DNA from 4 places in the Mesorhizobium sp. M5C.F.Ca.ET.164.01.1.1 genome. Region 2 is predicted to be linked to each of the others. Evidence: predicted binding sites of a transcription regulator. Region 2 holds the regulator's gene; each other region holds the start of a gene.
What was found. The regulator LexA, encoded in region 2, represses DNA repair genes until DNA is damaged. The targets are predictions, from matches to a motif close to TGTTCNNNNTGTGTTCNG.

Region 1 (4,212 bases), on a different contig from region 2:
TGGCGAGGATAATCTCCCCCTCGAGGGGAGATGGCCGGCAGGCCAGAGGGGGCTAGCCGCGCGTTTCGTCTTACATGCGAGCGCCGCCGAGGCGACCCCTTCCGTCGCCGTCGGCGACATCTCCTTCTCAAGGGGGAGATTACGCGCTCAGCTGCATTCGCCGCGAGGATCGCGAATCGCTCAATCCAGGCCGGAAAGGCACTCTTCGTCCTGCACCTCGGTTCCGCCAAGCCGGAACGGTGCGAAGGACGCTCGGTGCAGCCGCGCCACCGGTCCGTGCACCTCGATTGCGGTGCGGTGGCGGACCGTGGCGTAGCCCATATGCAGTTCGAAGCCGTAATGCGCGTGATGGCTGCCGCAGCCGCACATCATGCGGTCGCGCATCACCTTGGCGACGATCGAGGCGGCGGCGATCGACTGCGAGCGCTGGTCGCCCTTGATCAGCGCTCTTCCTTCGCATGGCAGTCCGGGCGGCACGTCTCGGCCGTCGGCCAGGGCCAGCTTTGGCTGCACCGAGAGCCCGACCAGAGCGCGGCGCATCGCCTCGAGGCTGGCCTTGAGAATATTGCTGCCATCGATGCCTTCCGCGCTGACCGAGGCCATCGACACGCCAAGAGCGGAGCCGAGGATTTTCAGGAACAGCGCCTCGCGCTGCAGATGGCTGAGGCGCTTGGAATCGTCGAGACCATCGGGAATGTTGGCGGGATCGAGCACCACCGCTGCCGCGACGACCGGCCCGGCGAGCGGGCCGCGGCCGGCCTCGTCCATTCCCGCCACCGGCCACAGGCCTTCGGCCATCGCCTTCGTCTCGAAGGAGAAATCGGGTCTCTCGACGATTTCGAAGAGAAGCGGAGAATCAGAACGCGCGCGAGCCATGTTGCGGCGAGGTTCGCATCGGCTCCGATTCTCCGCAAGCCCCTCCGGGTCGGGCGGGGCACCGGACCCGGAGGGCACCGTCTGCAAGCCCGGGGACAGGACAGGCCGGACGGGATCCTTTCATCTGCCGCCGGCAACGGCGGCACAGGATGTCTTCAAAGCAGCATCAGTTGCTCGGTTGCCTTGGCCGCGGCGACGAACTGGTCGGTCCTGAGCGACCGCCGCTCGGCGTTGAGACCAAGCCTTTTGGCGGCGATCTCGAAGCGTCGGCCGATCTGCCAGGCATAGGGTCCGGAGCCTTTCATGCGCTTGCCCCATTCCGAATCGTAATCCTTGCCGTCGCGCATCGAGCGGATCAGCGACATCACGTGACGGTAGCGGTCGGGATAATGGCGCAGCAGCCAATCCTTGAAGATCGGCGCGACCTCCAGCGGTAGGCGCAGCAGGACGTAGCCCGCCTCACGCGCGCCCGCCGCGTAGGCTGAATCGAGGATGCGCTCCATCTCCTGGTCGGTCAGCCCAGGGACGATCGGTGCGACCATGACAGAGGCCGGAATGCCGGCATCCGAAAGCTGCCTGATCGCCTCCAGCCGCTTGGTCGGCGTCGAGGCGCGGGGTTCCATGGTGCGCGCCAGCATGCGGTCGAGCGTCGTCACCGATAGCGCCACCTTGGCCAGTCCGCGCTCGGCCATGCGCGACAGGATGTCGATGTCGCGCGTCACCAGCGCGGATTTGGTGACGATGCCGACCGGGTGGCCGCGCACCTCCAGCACTTCGAGGATCTCGCGCATGATCCGGTACTGCTTCTCGATGGGCTGGTAGGGATCGGTGTTGGTGCCGATGGCGATGGTGCGCGGCTGGTAGCCCTCCTTCGACAGCTCCTTGTCGAGCATGCGCGCCGCATCCGGCTTGGCGAACAGCTTCGATTCGAAATCCAGCCCCGGCGACAGGCCCATAAAGGCATGCGTAGGCCTTGCGAAACAGTAGACGCAGCCATGTTCGCAGCCACGATAGGGGTTGATCGAGCGGTCGAAGGAAATATCGGGTGATTCGTTGCGGGTGATGATGGTGCGCGGCTTCTCGACCTGCACCTCGGTCTTGAACGGCGGCAGCTCCTCCAGCGAGTTCCAGCCGTCGTCGAAGACATGCCGGCTGACCGGCTCGAACCGCCCGGACGGATTGATGCCCGCGGAACGGCCGCGATTGCGCTCCGGACGCACGCGCATCCCGCTCTGTTCGATCATCGCATTGGCCATCTCGGCTCTTCCTGCTCCGAAGGCTGCAATGTCGGCACGGACGATCTGTTCCATTTTCGCCCTCTCCCAGGGACTGTCGGCTGGCTGTCGAATCGCTCTGTTCATGAAATTATTCCTATTTCGTTTACTAGAACAAATCAAGAACATTTTTATGATGCGACGCAAAAACTGGCGCTGCGCCCGGCTTTCCGCTATTCGGCTAACGATGCTCAGCGTTCTCATCCAGACCCTGAATGACGAGGAAAGACTTGCCCGCACGCTCGCCTCGCTGATCGGCGGCGCGGTCGAGGGCGTGGTGCGCGATGTCATCGTCTGCGACACCGGCTCGACCGACCAGACGCACCGCGTTGCCGAACATGCCGGTTGCCTTTATGTGGCGAGCGGTGGCATTGCTGCCGGCATCAGACAGGCCAAGGGCGACTGGCTGCTGCTGCTGGAACCGGGCGCACGGCTGGCGGAGGGCTGGATCGACGAGGTCGTCGCCCACACCGCCAGACAAACCATGCCGGCGCGGTTCTCGCGGGCGCGCGGCAGCCGCGTGCCGTTCCTGTCGCGGGTCTTTTCGGGAAACCGGGCATTGGCCGAAGGGCTGGTGATCAGCAAGCGTCAAGCTGCGGCCCTGTCGAAAAACGCCCGCAGCGCCGAAGCCATCGCGCGCGGCCTCGCGACCAAGAGGCTCGACGCCGAGATCTGGGTGGCGCCGGCGAAGTAGGTCCTCTCTCCCGGTAAGCGGGCGAGGGAAGGTCGCGTCCTTCGCCGAAGTGAAATTTTGCCGAGGTCGTCTTTTTATCAGACCGGTAGCTTGTCTGGGATTAGACGGCGCGCAAACCGTGGGCGGAAAACGGCCTGCCGGAAGCCGTATTGCCGCGACACTCCTGGGAGGAATGCACTATGCTTGTCGTGCTGCGGGAAACTCGCGATACTCGGCGACATTTCGGGGAGATTGCAGATGAATGTATTCGTTCGTATCGCCTTGCTGGCAGCCGCTTGGTCAGTGCCGACGATCGCGGTGGCGCAGGAGTCGTCCCTTTGGTCGATTTATGAGAACACGCTCAAATCGGCCAGGTACATCGATCTGACCCACGCCTTCGAGCCCGTGCAGCCCGTATGGCCGGGTTTCGCCAATGCCAAGTTCAAACCGACTGTCGCCGGCAAGGATATCGAGGGCTACGTCAAGGCCGGCGAAGAGTTCACCTACGACAAGCATGGGTTCGTCGCGAGCGCCTACGAGTTGACGACGGACCAGTATGGCACGCAACTCGATCCGCCCTCCCACTGGAACCCGCTCGGTGCAACGATCAGCGACCTGCCGGCCACTTATGCCGTGCGGCCGCTCGTCGTGATCGACATCAGCGGCAAGGTGCAGACTGACGAAGGCTATCACCTCCAGGTCGCCGACATCGAGGAGTGGGAAAAGGAGCACGGCCGCATACCGGAGGGTTCGGTCGTCTTCGTGCGTTCGGATTGGTACAAGAAATGGTCCGATGCCGCCCGCTTCAACCAGAAGCCGTTTCCAGGCGTCAGTTTGGACGCACTGAAGTTACTGCATCTGGAGCGGAAGATCCTGTTTCATGGTCATGAGCCGCTCGACACCGACACCACGCCCAATCTCGAGGGCGAATATTGGCTGCTTCACAACGATTTCACCCAGGCAGAAGGCGTTGCAAATCTCGATAAGGTGCCAGAGGCCGGGGCGTTGGTCACAATCGGCTTTGCCAAGCCGCTCGGCGGGTCAGGCGGCTATGCGCGTTACGTCGCTATTGCACCCCCCGACTGGACGGAGGGCGTTTCGGTCATCGAAGCGCCTGGCGTGCCGCTTTCCCGGCAAACCGCACCGCTCAAGCGCGACGAGAATGGCGTCTTCCGTCCAACGCCCTGATCGCTGGCGATATCATCGGGGGCGGCCGGCTTGGCGCGTCCCATTCCGCGCGATTTGTCGCGTAAGTCGGGACAAAAGGTCCAGACGACCAGCCCCTCCGGCGCTCGCGAAAACGTGACTGTCCCGACGATAGCCATCACAATTGCTAGCGCTATCGTGGCATGAGCGCCGATCCTGCCACGGGAGGCAGTCATGCTCCGC
Region 2 (4,212 bases):
TCTTCTTCGATCGAAAAGGCGCGCGAAAACATTGCCGACCATATCAGGGACAGCATTGGTGGCGCCGAGGGGGAGATTGCCGCCGCACTGATGGTCGGCGTGCGTGCCGGCATTCCCGAAGAGATAAACGAATCGATGCGGCGCACCGGCATCTACCACATCATCTCGATTTCCGGCCTGCACATGGCGCTTGTCGCCGGCACGATCATGGGATTGCTGCGCGGCGTCTTTGCGCTGTTTCCCGATTTTTCGTCACGCCGGCCGGTCAAAAAATATGCGGCTGCTGCCGCACTCCTTTCCATCGCTGCCTATCTCATTTTTTCCGGTATCGTGGTCGCGGCTGAACGCAGCTTCATCATGCTGGCGGTAATGCTTGTCGCCGTGCTGTTCGACCGAGCGGCACTTACCATGCGCAATCTGACGATTTCTGCCATCGCCGTCATCGTCGTTTCGCCGCACGAGGTGGTCGGCCCAAGCTTCCAGATGTCCTTCGCCGCGACTGCTGCTCTCGTGGGCGCCTATGCCGGCTGGTCCGACTATCGTACCGACAGGGCCACGGCGCCGCCACAGCGACGGTCGCCGGTCGCTTTCGTCACGCGAAAACTCGCCGCTGGGACAGGTACCATCGCAATGACCTCCATCATTGCCGGCAGCGCCACCGCGCTCTTCGCCATCTGGCACTTCCAGCGCGTATCGCCGCTTAGCCTGTTCGCCAATCTGGCGGTCATGCCAATCGTCACGGTCGTCATGTTCCTGGCCGTCCTCAGCGCTCTGGCAATGCCTTTCGGCTTCGACGGACCTTTCCTCTACATGATGGGCAAGGGACTGACGGCCATGATCGCAATATCGGGATGGATTTCCGAGCGGTCGCCGGTCGATGCAGTCGGGCTGATCTCGTTGCAGTCGGTTCTGCTGGTGACGGTCGCCCTGGTCATCGCCACGATGGCGACGACATGGTTGCGGCTTGCGGCACTTCCCTTTGCGCTCGCCGGCCTGCTGACGATTTCCGACACGCGCACCCCCGATGTGCTGATTTCGGAAGATGCGCATCTGGTGGCGCTGCCGATCGGCGGCGGCGAACTTGCCGTCAACCGGGTTCGTTCGAACGAATTCACCACCGACAACTGGAAACATGCGCTGGTTTCAGCGACCATTGTCGAGCCAGAGACATTCGAAAAAGGAGACGTGCGGTTCGACATCGCCGACCCGGCCGACCTGCCGCCGGGAGCGCCCTTCTACTGCACTGCCGGCCTGTGCCTCGCCCGGCACCCGTCCGGCGCGATCATCGCACTCGCCGACGACCGCAAAACCGCACGGCCAGCCTGTGCGTTTGCGGATTTGATCGTCATCGACGATGCCACAGCCTATTATGATCCCTGCCGCAATCCGCTGGTTCTCGTCGTTACCAAACGGCAGCTCGCTCGCATGGGCAGTGCCGCTGTCTTCTTCGATCCGCTATCAGCGACGACGCGCGCAGAAATCCGTTTTGCCGTCAGACAGCCATATAGGCCTTGGCACGAGCAGCGGAGATTTTCGCGCGAGGCGAGGGGCTTGCCGCCATACCGCAGGGCCGAGAAACCCAACAAGCCTGCCGCTCAGTAACGCCGGATCAGTCCGACGAGCTTGCCTTGCACCTTGACCCGGTCCGGCCCGAAGATGCGCGTCTCATAGGCCGGATTGGCGGCTTCCAGTGCGATCGAGGCGCCCTTGCGGCGGAACCGCTTCAGCGTCGCTTCCTCCTCGTCGACCAAGGCGACGATGATCTCGCCAGGCTGGGCGGTGTCGGCGTTGCGGATGATGACCGTGTCGCCGTCGAAAATGCCGGCCTCGATCATCGAATCACCCTTGACCTCCAGTGCGTAGTGCGTGCCGCCGGTGATCATGTCCGGTGGTACCGAGATCGAATGCGTCTGGTGCTGGATGGCGTCGATCGGCACACCGGCAGCGATGCGGCCCATCACCGGTATGGAGATGGTGGCAACGACGTCGTCGTCATTGCCGGCCGCGGGCAGGCGCGAAGGCGCCGGTTTGATCTGTCGTCCGAGGCTGCCCTGCCCAAGGCTGCCCTGAATGACGCTTGGCGAGAATTTGCGCGCCGCATTGAGGCCGGGCGCGATCGAATCAGGCAGGCGCAGCACCTCCAGCGCGCGGGCCCGGTTAGGCAGGCGGCGAATGAAACCGCGCTCCTCCAGCGCCGTGATCAGCCGATGGATCCCCGACTTGGAGGCGAGGTCGAGCGCTTCCTTCATCTCGTCGAACGAGGGCGGAATGCCGCTTTCCTTCAGCCGCTCGTGGATGAACATCAGCAGTTCATGTTGTTTGCGTGTCAGCATCGCAACCCCCAACAGAATCAGAAAAACAAACCCAGAACAAACACTATCTGTTCCAGTTGTGTTCCGCAACCGTTTAAAGTTTAATGAATGTGTTGACGTTTTGTTCAGCGTAGCATCAGCACGCTGCACGCGGCTCCCGTCGCGGCTGGGGGAGCGAATGGCTCGCGCACGATCAGCCCGTTGGCGTCGGCCAGCATTTTGAGCATCGAGGAATCCTGGATGCCGAACGGGGTTGCCAGTGGCGTGCCGGCTTCTTCCTTCACCACCGCGCGTACATAGTCCTGCCTGAGATCGTTGGCCGACATGGCGGCGCCGAGCCGCGCCTGACGCATGTCCTGCCGGAAGGCGCGGCCGCCGAGCCGCGCAAGCAGCGGCTTCAGAAAGAGCTGCGTGCAGACCAGGCTCGCCACCGGATTGCCAGGCAGGCCGATGCAGCGGATGTCGCCCATCCGCCCGAACATCAGCGGCTTGCCGGGCCGCATGGCGATTTTCCAGAAATCGAGCGTCATGCCTTCACCGGTCAGCACGTCATGGACCAGGTCATGGTCGCCGACCGAGGCGCCGCCCAGCGTGACGATGACGTCGGCGCCTGCGTCGACCGCTTGTTTCACCAGCGTGGCGATCGCCTCCTTGCGGTCGGGGGCGATGCCGAGATCGAGCGCGCTGGCGCCGACCGAGCGGGCCGCGGCGGCGACGCCATAGGCATTGGACGAGATGATCTGGTCGGGGCCAAGGTTGCTGCCCGGCGGCAGCAATTCGTCGCCGGTGGCGATGATGGCGACCAGCGGCCGTTTCACCACGCTGACCTGCGGGTGGTTGGCCGACGCCGCCAGCGACAATGCCGCCGGATCAAGCGGGCGGCCTTTCTCCAGCAGAACGTCGCCCTTCGAGAAATCGAGCCCGAGGCGGCGGATGTTGCGGCCTTCGACCGTCGACGCGGTCACTTCGACGCTGCCGCCGCCGAGATCCCTGGCATTCTCCTGGATGACGATGGTGTCGGCGCCTGCAGGAAGCGGCGCGCCGGTGAAGATGCGCACGGCCTGCGCCGGGCCGACTGTTCCGGCAAAGCCGCGTCCGGCTGGCGCCATGCCGATCACCGAAAGTCTTGCGGGCACGAACGCGACGTCCTCGGCCCGCACGGCGTAGCCGTCCATGGCGGACGCGTCGAACGGCGGCTGGGTGCGGAGCGCCAGAAGCGGCTCCGCCAGCACGCGGTCGGCGGCGTCCATAAGGGCGACGCATTCAGCTTGCAAGGGCGCAGCATCCTCAAGCAGGCGCTCGAGCGCCTCGGCGACCGGAAGCAGTGCCATTATTGGCCTGCCCCCTTGGCGTCCGCCTTGTAGTCGCCGGATTTGCCGCCGGTCTTTTCCACCAGCCTAATGCCCGAGATCACCATGGCGCGGTCGACCGCCTTGGCCATGTCATAGATGGTCAGGCAGGCGACCGAGACGGCGGTCAGCGCTTCCATCTCGACGCCGGTCTTACCTGTGACGCGGGCTAGCGCCGTGACCTTCAGGCCTGGCAGCGTCGCGTCCGGTTCGATGTCAACGGATACCTTGGTCAACAGCAGCGGATGGCAGAGCGGGATCAGCTCATGCGTCCTCTTGGCCGCCATGATGCCGGCGATGCGCGCCGTGCCCAGCACGTCGCCCTTCTTGGCATCGCCGTCGAGAATCATTTTCAGCGTCTCCGGCAGCATCGAGACAAGACCCTGGGCGATCGCCGTGCGCGTCGTCTCAGCCTTGTCGCCGACATCGACCATGTTGGCTTCACCCTGTGCGGCAAGATGGGTGAGGGCGGCCGTCATCGTCAGTCAGCCTTAGAGCGACGTGCGTCCGTTTGGACGCACAAAGTACGCTCTAACCCTCTAAATCTACGC
Region 3 (4,212 bases), on a different contig from region 2:
CAATTTTCAGAAAACCCTTCCAATTTGCTCTCGGCGCCAAGACGTTAGCCTCTCTGTCACAAGCATTGCAATGGAAATGCAACGTGGCGGCGCCGAGATTTGTTCCTTTGGCGCCTACACGGTGACGATCAGAAGGGTCCTGGGCCAGCAGACAACCCATTCCGCTGCAACCAAATTCACGACCCGCCGTTGTCGAGCAGAAAGTGGAGCGGTTGGCCATGATGAGACTATCGATGACGAGGCTATCATTTTTGTCGGCCCTGGTGGCGGCTCTGGCTTTGGCGAGTTGCAGCAACGAGGCCGGACCGATACAGGGCAACACCACTGAACCGACACAGAGCAATACCAACACCGTCGACCCAAATCCCGAGGTCGACAAGGATCCAAGGCCCAAGACGACCACGGGCGGCGATCAACCCGGAACCCCGCCGGCGCAATAAACGGTCGGATGGCGACCGGACCCTATGAGGCAGGCATTCCCGGTTTCATTACCGGCGACAAGGCACCCGGTCTCACCCCGACTGGCTCTGCTCGACCAGATGGTACCTATATCGATCGCGAATGAACGCGTTGAAGAACCGACCTTTTGCCGTGGCGTTGCGGAATGCAGCGTAGGTCTGCTGCGGCACGTCGTGGTAATCGTAGCGATATCCGCTTGGGACGAACCATACTGAGAGGGTCCTCGTCGCCGGATCGTAATTCATACGTTGGATAGCGGCTGAAGGCATTTCCCAACACTCGACCCCAACACTCGACGCGTCTGGGCAATAACCCGCCCCGGCAAGCCAGGTTCCGTCTCGTGAAGATATGGGACGATGATCAAGCGGGCTCGACGCCTCCGGTCTTGCCGCCGCCGGCCGGCTTCACCAATTAGGGTTGATGCCATCGCTCAAAACCAAGCAGCCGGAATTCGCTGGCCAAGGCGACCTGTTTCGTGCGCCCAACGATCTGCCGGAAGGATTTCACTATCAGCCGGAGCTGATCACCGCGGAGGAAGAGGCCGAGCTAGTGCGGCAGCTCGAAAGTCTCGCCTTCCAGCCTTTCGACTTTCATGGCCATCTCGCAAACCGGCGCGTCGCCGGTTTTGGCCTGCGCTACGATTTTGACCAACGCAAAGTCATCGAGGCGCCGCCTATCCCTGCTTTTCTGATGCCGCTCAGGGACAAGGTGGCGGCATTTGCGCGGCTGCCCGCCGATGCTTTCGTGCAGGTCTTGATCAACGAGTACCGGCCCGGCGCGGGTATCGGCTGGCATCGCGACAAGCCGCAGTTCGATGCCGTGGCCGGCGTTTCTCTTCTTGCGCCCTGCAGCTTTCGGCTCCGCCGGAAGAACGGCGTTGGATGGGATCGCCAGACCATCATCATCGAGCCAAGGTCGGCTTACCTGATGACGGGACCGGCGCGCACCGAATGGCAGCACAGCATCCCGCCGCTTTCCGAGCACCGCTACTCCATCACCCTGCGGACTCTGCACCCGCAACGGTCGCCTCGATCAGAAGCGACAGTTCGATGACCAGGATCGAGACCGGCTCCTGTTTTTGCGGTTCGATAACGGCTGAGATGCATGGCGACCCGTTCTGGATCTGCTCCGATCACGACGACGATTGCCGCAAGGCCATAGGGAGCCCGCTGACCGTCTGGGTCGGCTATCGACCGGCCCAGCTCAAATTGCTGACCGGCACGCCGAAGACGTTCTCGAGGACCCCAGGCGTGCTCCGCACCTTCTGCGCCGATTGCGGGACATCCATAGCCTATCTCGACCAGGGGCTTCCCGAAGAACTCTATGTGACGATCGGCTTCTTCGACCACCCCGAACGTTTTGCGCCGCAGGCTCATGCCTATTGGGACATGAAGCTGCCGTGGGTGGAATTTCGTGACGATCTGCCACGTGTGGGAAGATATTCAAGGCGGCGCGATCAGGCGGTCGGAAATCCCGCCGATCGGTAACCAGCAAAACGCCGCCGATGGGTCGATCTGGTGATACTGCGCGAACACCACGCTATTTTGGCGCTCACCTGGAAGGCGGCGGATCATGAAGAGCTTGACACGATCGCCGGGCCTTCCGGTTATCGAGCACGCCTGGTTGGAATGGAGCGGCGCCCAGATCGCGACAGGCCGGTGGTGTCGTTCGAGATCAGTTGGAGGCGGCCTGACAAGGCACCGCCGCCGACGGATTTGTTGGCATTGGTGGGTGAGCATTGCGAGATCGAAAAGTTTTGATGTCCTCAGCGAGGCCCGATAGCCGTTACAGTGCCCGATAACCGCTACAGTGAGCGGGCCGGGAACCAGAATCGAGCATCGGCAGCCTGAAACGGGCATCGCTTCTTCACGCCGCTTTCGATATATCTGTCGAGCGCAAGGCATAGATCGGCAACAGGCAGCAAGATTTGGCACAACGATCGGGTAGCGCAGACCTTCCACTTCATGGCGGACGCGTACCGAAATGGCTCGGCGACCGGATGACACGCCTTGGCGCGGTCATGTGCGAGGCGATCATTCACCACTACGGTCGCGAGGAGTTGCTGCGCCGACTGGCGCATCCCTTCTGGTTCCAATCGTTTGGCGCCGTCATGGGGATGGACTGGCATTCATCCGGCATCACGACCAGCGTCATCGGCGCCTTGAAACGCGGGTTGGCTCCGCTCTCCGGCGAACTTGGTATTCACGTGTGCGGCGGCCGCGGCGCGCATTCACGCAAGACCCCGCACGAGCTTGCCGTGATCGGCGAGCGCGTCGGCTTCGACGGAACAGGCCTGGCAACTGCCAGCCGGCTCGTCGCCAAGGTTGACAGCGCCGCCGTTCAGGACGGCTTCGACCTCTATCTGCATGGCTTTATCGTGACCAATGATGGCGACTGGGTCGTGGTGCAGCAGGGCATGAACGGCGACAGCAAGGTGGCGCGCCGCTATCACTGGCTGTCCGAAGGCCTGAAGAGCTTCGTCGACCAGCCGCATGCCGCCATCGAGGGCGCCAACCAGGGCGAGATCGTCAATCTGACCGACCGCCGCGCCGACGCTTCGCGCAAGGGACAGCTGGAACTCCTGCAGGACCTCGGACCGGATCGCATTCTGAGGGTATTCGCCGCGCTTGAGCATGACGTGGCTGCAGCGCCGGAGCCCGAACAGCCAATGCTGCCGCACCTGGTCATGCCGGCACACCACGATGTTCGCGAAAGCGATGTCGTCATGCGCCGCCTTCATGGGAACATGGCGGCGGCTGCCGAGCGTGGCCCCGCCGATTTCTCCGATCTTCTTCTGGTCCCCGGCGTCGGTGCGCGCACGGTGCGGGCGCTGGCGCTGGTTGCCGAGGTTCTGCATGGCGCGCCATGCCGGTTTTCCGATCCGGGGCGCTTCTCGCTGGCGCATGGCGGCAAGGACAGGCATCCATTCCCTGTGCCGCTGAAGGTCTATGACGAGACGATCGGTGTGCTGAAGTCCGCCGTCCACAAGGCCAGGCTCGGCCGCGACGAAGAAATCGGTGCCTTGAAGCGGCTCGACGATCAATCACGGCAGGTCGAACGCTATGCCACAGGCCCCAGCCTGAAGGAAATCGTTGCCGGAGAGTTCGATCAGTCGCATCTGCTCGGCGGCCGCAGCGTATTCGGCTGGGAGGCCGCACCCGAGACGCCCGCGGACATCAAACAAAACTGATAATCGGGTCCGGATCGCAATTCAGCGGACCTGGCCTGATCCGCATTCGGCTTCAGCCATCCAGATCGATCAAGGCGATCCCGAGTTCCGGGCGTTTTCTGCGGCGCAGGTGACCAGGCGCTTCCACCAAAGTGACTTCGAGTGTCGGCCGAACGATGCCTTCGAGCAGATGCCCGCCGCGCGTGGTGCCATCGCGCAACCCGAGCACCGCGTGGATGTGAAGGCTGGGCTTGCCGTCGTCGCCGATCGCGACATCGCCGATCGCGCTGAGCACCTCGCACTGTTCGCGGACCGGGATTTTGCGAAAAGTCTTTTGCCCAAAGTCGAACCAGCCGACGGTCGCCGTTTCGAAGGCGCCGAGCGCGGTCAGCGAGGCGCCGCCAATGTCCTGATCGATCGCGAAAGAGGTAAGCGCCGCGAACGCTTCCTCGCCAGGATCAAGCACCACCACGAATGTCCTTTGTCCGGCGCTTTCGGCGACGAGCTGCGATTTCATAGGTTCACTCCAGACACCGTGTCGGCTTTGCGTTGTGTTTCGATCGAGAGTTCGAACGGAAAGCTGG
Region 4 (4,212 bases), 200 kb from region 2:
TCCCTACCAGGCTGAGATCAGCCAGGGCCGGCTCGAAATGCTGTTCAATTTCCAGACGCTGGTTACCGAACTGACCGGCCTGCCGGTGGCGTCGGCCTCGCTGCTCGACGAGGCGACGGCGGTGGCCGAGGCGGTCGGCATTGCGTTGCGCCATCATCGCGACAAGCGGACCAAGGTGGCGCTTGCCGGCACGCCGCACCCGCAGACGCTCGACGTCGTGCGCACCCGCGCCGAGCCGCTCGGCATCGAGGTCGACGGCGACACGATCGACGACAACACCGCCGCTCTGCTGGTCTCCTGGCCTGATACGTTTGGCGTCTATGGCGACCACAAGGCGGTAATCGAGAAGGCCCGCGCCACCGGCGCGCTGATCGTTTTCATTGCCGATCCGCTCGGCCTGACGCTGACCGACGCGCCGGCTACGCTTGGCGCCGACATCGCCGTCGGCCCGATGCAGCGCTTTGGCGTGCCGATGGGCTTTGGCGGGCCGCATGCCGCCTATTGCGCCGTTTCCGACAGGCTGACTCGGCTGATGCCCGGCCGCCTTGTCGGCCAATCCACCGATAGCAAGGGCCGCCCCGGCTATCGCCTTGCGCTGCAAACGCGCGAACAGCATATCCGCCGCGACAAGGCGACCTCCAACATCTGCACCGCGCAGGCGCTGCTCGCAAACATGGCGACGGCCTATGCGATCTGGCACGGCCCTGCCGGGCTGCAGGCGATTGCCGGCCGAATCCATTCATTGGCTAACCGGCTGGCAACCGGTCTCACTGCGTCAGGAACTTCGGTGCTTGGCGCAAGCCGCTTCGACACGGTGACGGTGGAAGTGAACGGCAGAGCCGGCGCGATCGCCGCCGCTGCTGAAAAGACCGGCCGATTGCTGCGCGTCATCGACGCCGACCACGTCGGCATCAGCTTCGACGAGACCTCGACCGATGCCGATCTGGACGCCATCGCAGCACTGTTCGGCGCCAAGGCAGGCGCTGCTGGCACCAGCACCACTCCGGGCAAGCCACGCGATAAGGCGTTTCTCAGCCAGCCGGTCTTCCACGAAAACCACTCGGAAACTGAGATGATGCGCTTCTTGCGCCGGCTGGCCGACAAGGACCTGGCGCTCGACCGCGCCATGATCCCGCTCGGCTCCTGCACGATGAAGCTCAACGCCGCCGCCGAGATGATGCCGGTGAGCTGGCCAAGCGTCGCCAATCTGCATCCATTCGCGCCGGCCGGGCAGTCGGCAGGCTATCGCGCGATGGTCGGCGAACTGGAAGGCTGGCTGTCGGAGATCACTGGCTTCGATGCGGTCAGCCTGCAGCCCAATGCCGGCAGCCAGGGCGAGTACGCCGGGCTGCTCGCCATCCGCAGCTATCACCGCTCGCGCGGCGAAGGCCACCGCACCGTCTGCCTGATCCCGTCATCCGCGCATGGCACCAATCCGGCGAGTGCGGCGATGGCCGGCATGAGCGTCGTCGTCGTGCGCTGCACCGAGGATGGTAATATCGATATGGAAGATATGAGTGCCAAAGCCAATGAGCATTCCAAGAATCTGGCCGCGCTTATGTTCACCTATCCTTCGACGCATGGCGTATACGAGGAAGGCGCGCGCCACCTCTGCGCCCTCATTCACGAGCATGGCGCCCAGGTCTATTTCGACGGCGCCAACCTCAACGCCTTGGTCGGCCTCGCTCGCCCCGGCGACATCGGCGCCGATGTCTGCCACATGAACCTGCACAAGACCTTCTGCATCCCGCATGGCGGCGGCGGTCCCGGCGTCGGCCCGATCGGCGTCAAGGCGCATCTGAGACCGTATCTGCCCGGCCACGTCACCGAAGGCTCGGGCCATGCCGTGTCGGCCGCACCGTTCGGCAGCGCTTCGATCCTGCCGATCACCTGGATGTATATCCGCATGATGGGCGCTGCCGGCCTCAAGCAGGCCACCGAGACGGCGATTGTTTCCGCCAACTACGTGGCGACGCGGCTCGCGCCGCACTTCCCGCTCCTCTACAAGGGCAGGCACGATCGCATCGCCCATGAGTGCATCCTCGACACCCGCGTGCTCAAGGAGAGCTCCGGCATCAGCGTCGACGATATGGCCAAGCGGCTGATCGATTATGGTTTCCATGCGCCGACCATGTCGTTTCCGGTGGCCGGCACGCTAATGGTCGAGCCGACCGAGTCCGAGCCCAAGAGCGAGCTCGATCGCTTCTGCGAGGCGATGATCGCGATATCAGGCGAGGCAGCCAAGGTGGCGAAAGGCGAATGGCCCTTGGCCGACAATCCACTGGTCAATGCGCCGCACACGGCGGCCGAGACGCTGGCCGGCCAGTGGCCCCATCCCTATTCGCGCCTGGAGGCGGCCTACCCCGCCGGTGATGCCGACACATCAGCCAAATACTGGCCGCCGGTGTCGCGCATCGACAATGTCGCCGGCGACCGCAACCTCGTCTGCTCCTGTCCGCCGCTGTCGGAGTATCTGGGGGCGGCGGAATAGAACCAGTCGACTGCGAGGCAGACTGCCCCCTCATTTCCCGCGCATAGGCAATGAGGGTGGCCGAGACGGCAAACCCCTATGGCCGGAGTTTCGACCCATTTCCGCCGCTTGGTTGCCGGATGGTTTTGCAGTAAGAGGCTCTATCCTCGAACGTAACAGGAACCTCCGTCGCCTGCCCGCAAAAAGCGTGGCAGTATCGAGCGGTGATTCGCAGCATCGCAATCCAGGACCAGCATGGACGACAACAACGATCTTTTCGGCACTATGGACAAGCAGCCGCAACCGGTTCGCGCCACCGCTCGCCCGGCCGACCCGCTGGTGCAGGCGGCGAAGCGCCCGGCATCCCGCGACGGCAGCGAGAGCTATAGCGCCGCCGACATCGAGGTTCTGGAAGGGCTGGAGCCGGTGCGGCGGCGGCCCGGAATGTATATCGGCGGCACCGACGACAAGGCGATGCACCATTTGTTCGCCGAGGTCATCGACAATTCGATGGACGAGGCGGTCGCCGGCCACGCGACCTTCATCGATGTCGAGCTTTCGGCCGATGGATATCTGGCGGTGACCGACAATGGCCGCGGCATTCCGGTCGATCCGCATCCGAAATTCAAGAAGCCGGCGCTCGAAGTCATCATGACTACGCTGCATTCGGGCGGCAAGTTCGACAGCAAGGTCTACGAGACCTCGGGCGGCCTGCACGGCGTCGGCGTCTCCGTCGTCAACGCGCTGTCGGACCATCTCGAGGTCGAGGTCGCGCGTGGGCGCCAGCTCTATCGCCAGCGTTTTTCGCGCGGCGTTCCGGTGACCGGCCTGGAGCAACTCGGCGAGGTACATAACCGGCGCGGCACCAGGATACGCTTCCACCCCGACGAGCAGATCTTTGGCAAGGGTGCAGCATTCGAGCCGGCGCGGCTCTACCGCATGACGCGCTCGAAGGCCTATCTGTTCGGCGGCGTCGAGATCCGCTGGACCTGCGATCCGTCGCTGATCAAGGAGAAGGACACGACGCCGGCTAAGGCCGAGTTCCATTTTCCCGGTGGCCTTAAGGACTATCTGAAAGCCTCGCTCGGCGACGAATTCCAGGTCACGCGCGAAATCTTCGCCGGCAAAAGCGACAGGCAAGGCGGCCACGGCTCGCTCGAATGGGCGGTGACCTGGTTCGGCGGCGACGGGTTCCTCAATTCCTACTGCAACACCATTCCGACCGGCGAAGGCGGCACGCACGAGGCCGGCTTCCGCAACGTCTTGACGCGCGGCTTGCGCGCCTATGCCGAGCTGGTCGGCAACAAGCGTGCATCGATCGTCACGTCGGAAGACGTCATGATCTCAGCGGCAGGCATGCTGTCTGTGTTCATCCGCGAGCCGGAATTCGTCGGTCAGACCAAGGACAGGCTGGCCACGATCGAAGCGATCAGGATCGTCGAGACCGCCATCCGCGACCCCTTCGATCACTGGCTGGCCGATAATCCGCAGGAAGCTTCCAAGCTGCTCGAATGGGTGATCGCGCGTGCCGACGAGCGGGTGCGCCGGCGCCAGGAAAAGGAAGTCTCGCGCAAGAGCGCGGTGCGCAAGCTGCGGCTGCCCGGCAAGCTCGCCGACTGCACGCAGAATGCCGCGGCCGGCGCAGAACTCTTCATCGTCGAGGGCGATTCGGCCGGCGGCTCGGCGAAACAGGCGCGCGATCGCGCCAGCCAGGCGGTGCTGCCGCTGCGCGGCAAAATCCT

Region 1: the regulator LexA is predicted to act here: its motif matches at 2,261-2,278, upstream of EN807_RS17010 (PA0069 family radical SAM protein).
Region 3: the regulator LexA is predicted to act here: its motif matches at 2,280-2,297, upstream of EN807_RS19310 (DUF763 domain-containing protein).
Region 4: the regulator LexA is predicted to act here: its motif matches at 2,638-2,655, upstream of parE (DNA topoisomerase IV subunit B).

Annotation. Positions count from the first base shown of each region.
Region 1 is NZ_SRTG01000002.1:48,037-52,248, forward strand. Features, by position in the region: gene EN807_RS17005 (ribonuclease HII) at 181-876, opposite strand; gene EN807_RS17010 (PA0069 family radical SAM protein) at 1,032-2,186, opposite strand; gene EN807_RS17015 (glycosyltransferase) at 2,338-2,844, shown strand; gene EN807_RS17020 (cyclase family protein) at 3,082-4,011, shown strand; gene EN807_RS17025 (MBL fold metallo-hydrolase) at 4,204-4,212, shown strand, end outside.
Region 2 is NZ_SRTG01000007.1:227,162-231,373, forward strand. Features, by position in the region: gene EN807_RS28095 (ComEC/Rec2 family competence protein) at 1-1,602, shown strand, start outside; gene lexA (transcriptional repressor LexA) at 1,596-2,333, opposite strand; gene glp (gephyrin-like molybdotransferase Glp) at 2,438-3,643, opposite strand; gene moaC (cyclic pyranopterin monophosphate synthase MoaC) at 3,643-4,140, opposite strand; gene trpC (indole-3-glycerol phosphate synthase TrpC) at 4,207-4,212, opposite strand, start outside.
Region 3 is NZ_SRTG01000002.1:548,474-552,685, forward strand. Features, by position in the region: gene EN807_RS19280 (Ku protein) at 1-40, opposite strand, end outside; gene EN807_RS19290 (KTSC domain-containing protein) at 513-728, opposite strand; gene EN807_RS19295 (alpha-ketoglutarate-dependent dioxygenase AlkB) at 880-1,512, shown strand; gene EN807_RS19300 (GFA family protein) at 1,509-1,946, shown strand; gene EN807_RS19305 (hypothetical protein) at 1,977-2,219, shown strand; gene EN807_RS19310 (DUF763 domain-containing protein) at 2,387-3,649, shown strand; gene EN807_RS19315 (PPC domain-containing DNA-binding protein) at 3,702-4,145, opposite strand.
Region 4 is NZ_SRTG01000007.1:28,622-32,833, reverse strand. Features, by position in the region: gene gcvP (aminomethyl-transferring glycine dehydrogenase) at 1-2,491, shown strand, start outside; gene parE (DNA topoisomerase IV subunit B) at 2,726-4,212, shown strand, end outside.